Regions from separate parts of the Streptomyces sp. NPDC005263 genome, predicted to be linked through region 2. Evidence: riboswitches for the same ligand, from Rfam matches in the RefSeq annotation. Region 2 holds a riboswitch; the other holds the start of a gene.

What was found. Region 2 has a riboswitch for cyclic di-AMP ahead of ACFYRY_RS26505 (M23 family metallopeptidase). Riboswitches for the same ligand answer to the same signal wherever they lie in the genome.
Region 1: linked by a shared signal. The riboswitch ahead of ACFYRY_RS05785 (peptidoglycan DD-metalloendopeptidase family protein) and the one ahead of ACFYRY_RS26505 (M23 family metallopeptidase) in region 2 are both predicted to bind cyclic di-AMP.

What each region holds. Positions count from the first base shown of each region.
Region 1 is NZ_JBIAKJ010000001.1:1,268,058-1,270,255, forward strand. It holds gene ACFYRY_RS05785 (peptidoglycan DD-metalloendopeptidase family protein) at 143-1,072, opposite strand; cyclic di-AMP (ydaO/yuaA leader) riboswitch at 1,077-1,239, opposite strand; gene ACFYRY_RS05790 (alpha-galactosidase) at 1,540-2,198, opposite strand, start outside.
Region 2 is NZ_JBIAKJ010000006.1:94,683-96,880, reverse strand. It holds gene ACFYRY_RS26510 (GntR family transcriptional regulator) at 1-191, opposite strand, end outside; gene ACFYRY_RS26505 (M23 family metallopeptidase) at 389-1,162, opposite strand; cyclic di-AMP (ydaO/yuaA leader) riboswitch at 1,176-1,342, opposite strand; gene ACFYRY_RS26500 (M16 family metallopeptidase) at 1,557-2,198, opposite strand, start outside.

The sequences.
Region 1 (2,198 bases), on a different contig from region 2:
GGACGGAACGTATCGCTGTGGACCCGGACATACGAAAGCGGGCCGGACGTACCGAACGCCGGCCCCGGACACACCGAAGGCCGGACCCGGGGATCAGGGGTCCGGCCTTCGGCAGCGTGTGAGGCAGGTGGTCGTGCGGGCGTCAGCCGACCGAGACCCCCTTGGAGCGGAGGTAGGCGATCGGGTCCACGTCCGAGCCGTAGTCCGGCGTGGTGCGGATCTCGAAGTGCAGGTGCGGGCCGGTCACGTTGCCGGTCGCGCCGGAGAGACCGATCTGCTGGCCCTCGGTCACCGTCTGACCGCTGGAGACGGAGATCGAGGACAGGTGCGCGTACTGCGCGTAGTAGCCGTCGGCCAGCCTGATGACGACCTGGTTGCCGTACGCGCCGCCCCAGCCCGCGGAGACGACCGTGCCCGCGCCGACGGCCTTGAGCGGGGTACCGGTGGGGACGATGAAGTCGACGCCGGTGTGGTAGCCGCTGGCCCACATGCTGCCCGGCACGTGGTAGCCCGTGCCGATGGTGGCGCCATCGACCGGCAGGGTGAAGCCGTTCGCGGTGCTGGTGGTGGCGGCGCTCTGCTCGACGACCGTCGACGTCTGCGACGCGGACGACGCGGACGACGAGGACGCCGACGATGACGACTTCGATTGCGGCTTCGGCTTCGGCTTCGGCTTCGACGAAGAGGCCGACGACTCGGCCTTCTTGCCGATCGTGAGCTTCAAACCGGGGTGAATCAGCGACGGATTGTCGCCGACGGCCTCACGATTGTCGGCGTAGAGCTTCTGCCAGCCCCCGCTGACGTGCTGCTCCTCGGCGATCTTCGCGAGACAGTCTCCGGCTCGCACGACATAGGTCTTCACACCGGAAGTCCGTGCGGCCACCGACTTCTTCGCGGCAGTCGGAACTGACGACTGAACGACATTCTCGGAAATGGACTGGGCACTCGCCGCATGGGCGCCGGTGGCCCCCAGAAACGGGAGGGCGAGTGCCGCGCCGCCGGCTCCGGCGACGGCGATGGAACGGGCGAAGCGCTGGGTCTTCGGTTGGCGATGCTTACCCCTCGCGGGCATGGCGAATTCCTCTCCGGCGCCTGCGAGGTGAGCTGTCGGGTGCGGACTGGAGATGTCCGGCCATACCGAGGTACGACTTGACCCCAAGCCTGTTCCGGAGACCGGAACAGGCGGTTCTACCTGTGGGTCCCCCGCTCCTGCCATGTACGGGTGAGTGTGTGCGGTCTCCGGGCGGCGGCAGGATTGGGCGTCCGTCCGGATCGGTGGCGAACGTAAGCGACTAAGACGCACAGGGACAAGCGGAAGGTTGCACCCAAATGCGCTTCCGTTGATCCGTAATGGGAATTCCTGGTCACCCTCGGTAAATCAAGGGTCATCCACTTCTCGAATTCCCTTGAAAGGCATAAGAATTACGTGAACATGACGCGCGACGGACGGTCACGAATATGACACTCCTCACGCCCCACTCCCCAGGTCGCCCCATTTCAGGCAGAGTTGGAATGAAGACGCCAATTCGGGCAGAACTCTCAGATGCGGCGCAGCCGGATAACCGTCGCATCGAGGTCACCCCGGAGGCCGGTCCGCAGTCCATGGTGCAGCAGTACGGCCCCTCGGTGAACTTCGCCCGTTTCACGGCATTCGTACGATGCCGCCGGGTCGAGTCCGCGCAGCCGCAGCGCCGGCACCGGCTCGCCGTGGTGCTGCGCCTGGAGCCAGGCCAGGACGACCGTCTCGTCACCGAGGACGTACTGCACCGCGCTCGATCCGCCCGTGGGCGGGCGCAGTCGATAGAGGTCGCCACGCTGGACGAGGGGACGGATCTCCTTGTAGAGAGTCACCCAGTCACGGGCCTCGGCGAGCTCTTCCTCGGTCCATTCGGCGAGGTCCCCGCCGACTCCGAGCACCCCGGCCATCGCGCTGACGAACCGGAACCGCAAGGTGCTGACCCGGCCGTTGAGCTGAGTGTTGGGGCTGTCCGTGACCCAGGCGGCCATCACCCGCGCGGGGTGGATCTGGCTGAAGCCGTGCTGGATCGCGAGCCGGTCGAGCGGGTCGGTGTTGTCGGAGGTCCACACCTGGTCGGTACGGCTCATGATGCCGAGGTCGATCCGGCCGCCACCGCCGGAGCAGGACTCGAAGGCGACGCCCGGGTGCGCCTCGCGCAGCCGGTCCAACAGGCGGTACA
Region 2 (2,198 bases):
GCGCCCGCGTGCCGCCGGGTCACCACGAAGCCCTCCGCCTCCAGCGTGCGCAGGGCCTCGCGGACGGGGACGCGCGAGACGCCGTAGCGGCGGGCGAGCAGTTCCTCGGTGAGCCGGCCGCCGCGCTCGTAGACACCCGCCACGATGTCGTCACGGATCGCCGTGCATACCGAGTGCGCCGGAATACGCATGACCGACCTCCGCCTTAATCCCCGTGAAACGTCGACGATTGACGTGTGTTCGGTGACTCTATTGCAATGAGCCGGGATTTCCGATGGCGGGTCGGAATCCGTGGATATTTTTTGGACAGCCGGGCTTCAGAAACGCCGAAAGCCCCGGCTCGGTGAGCCGGGGCGGCGCTCGCGTCGGGGTGTCCTGCCGTCCGTCGTCAGACGTTCACGCCGTGCGAACGGAGATAGGAGACGGGGTCGATGTCCGAGCCGTACTCGGCGCTGGTGCGGGCCTCGAAGTGGAGGTGGGGTCCGGTGACGTTGCCGGTCGCTCCGGAGAGGCCGATCTGCGCGCCCGGGGTGACGGTCTGCCCCACCGAGACACCGATCGACGACAGGTGGCCGTACTGGGTGTACGTCCCGTCGTTCATCTTGATCACGATCTGGTTGCCGTACGACCCGCCCCAGCCGGTCTCGACCACGGTGCCGGAGCCGACCGCGTGGACGGTGGTGCCGGTCGAGGCGTGGAAGTCGATGCCGGTGTGGCTGCCGGAGGACCACAGGGAGCTGCTGGCCTGGTAACCGGTCGACACGTACGAGCCGGAGATCGGGGCGACGTAGGCATTGAGGCGCTTGCGCTCTGCCTCGCGGGCGGCGCGCTCCTTCTGCTCACGCTCCGCACGGGCCTTCTTGGCCTCCGCGATCGCCTTCTTGCGCGCGGCCTCCTCGGCCTTGCGCTGCGCCTCGGCCTCCTCGGCGGCCTGCTTCTGGGCGGCCGCCTGGGCGTCGATCTGGTCCGCGACGGTGTCACCGATGGTGATGACGGGGGTGAGGCCGGTCTGCTCGACCGCGGGCTCGGCGGCGAGCGCCGGGGCGGCCAGGGTGCCGATGACGCCGGTGGTGGTGAGTGCCGCGACACTCGCCGCACGGGCGGTGGAGCGCTTCATCCGGCTGGGACGACGGTGCTTCCCGGCGGCGCACATGAACGCCATGTGGTGGCTGGTCCTTTCCTTCCTTCTCGCCTACCGGGTTAGCTGACGGGTTCGGAGCAGGAAGGTCTCCTACGGACCCCCTCGCGGTGCGCGCGGGCGTCCGATTCACCCCAGGGACTTCACAAGTGGGTCCCCGGCTCCCCTGGCTCGCGCCATGCGGGGACTCGGCGATGACTGCCCGGTGCCGCGGGTGCGGCGCGGTGCCTGACGGACAGCCCGGACGACGCTAAGCGGGGCAACTTTCAATCCCCAAACCGATCACGGGTTTTGTAGTGCATGCCACAGGGCAGACAGGCAACCTCTCCCTCAATTCGGACATCGAGGGGCCCTGGTGACTTTCAGGTCACCAGGGCCCCGGGCACTTCTGTGGCTCCCGCGGTGTCGCTACCCGCCGCTACTCCGCGGAGACGACGGAGACCGCGCCGATGCCGAGGGCCTCGACGGGCTCCTTGATCTGCGCGGCGTCACCGACGAGGACGGTCACCATGCGGTCGATGGGGAAGGCGTTCACGGCCGCCGCGGTGGCCTCCACGGTGCCGGTCGAGGCGAGCTGCTGGTACAGCGTCGCCTGGAAGTCGTCGGGCAGGTGCTGCTCGACCTGGTCGGCCAGTGTGCCCGCGACCGCCGCCGCGGTCTCGTACTTCAGCGGCGCCACCCCGACGAGGTTCTGGACGGCGACATCCCGCTCGGCGTCGGTCAGGCCCTCGGCCGCGAGCGTGCGCAGCACCGTCCACAGGTCGTCCAGGGCGGGGCCGGTGTTCGGCGTGTCGACGGAACCGCTGATGGCGAGCATCGCGGCACCCGACCCGTCCGGGGTCGAGCGCAGGACCTGCCCGAACGCCCGCACCCCGTAGGTGTAGCCCTTCTCCTCCCGCAGGACGCGGTCCAGACGGGAGGTGAGGGTGCCGCCCAGGCAGTACGTGCCGAGCACCTGGGCGGGCCACACGCGCGCGTGCCGGTCGGGGCCGACGCGGCCGATCAGCAGCTGCGTCTGGACGGCGCCGGGGCGGTCCACGATGACGACCCGGCCGGTGTC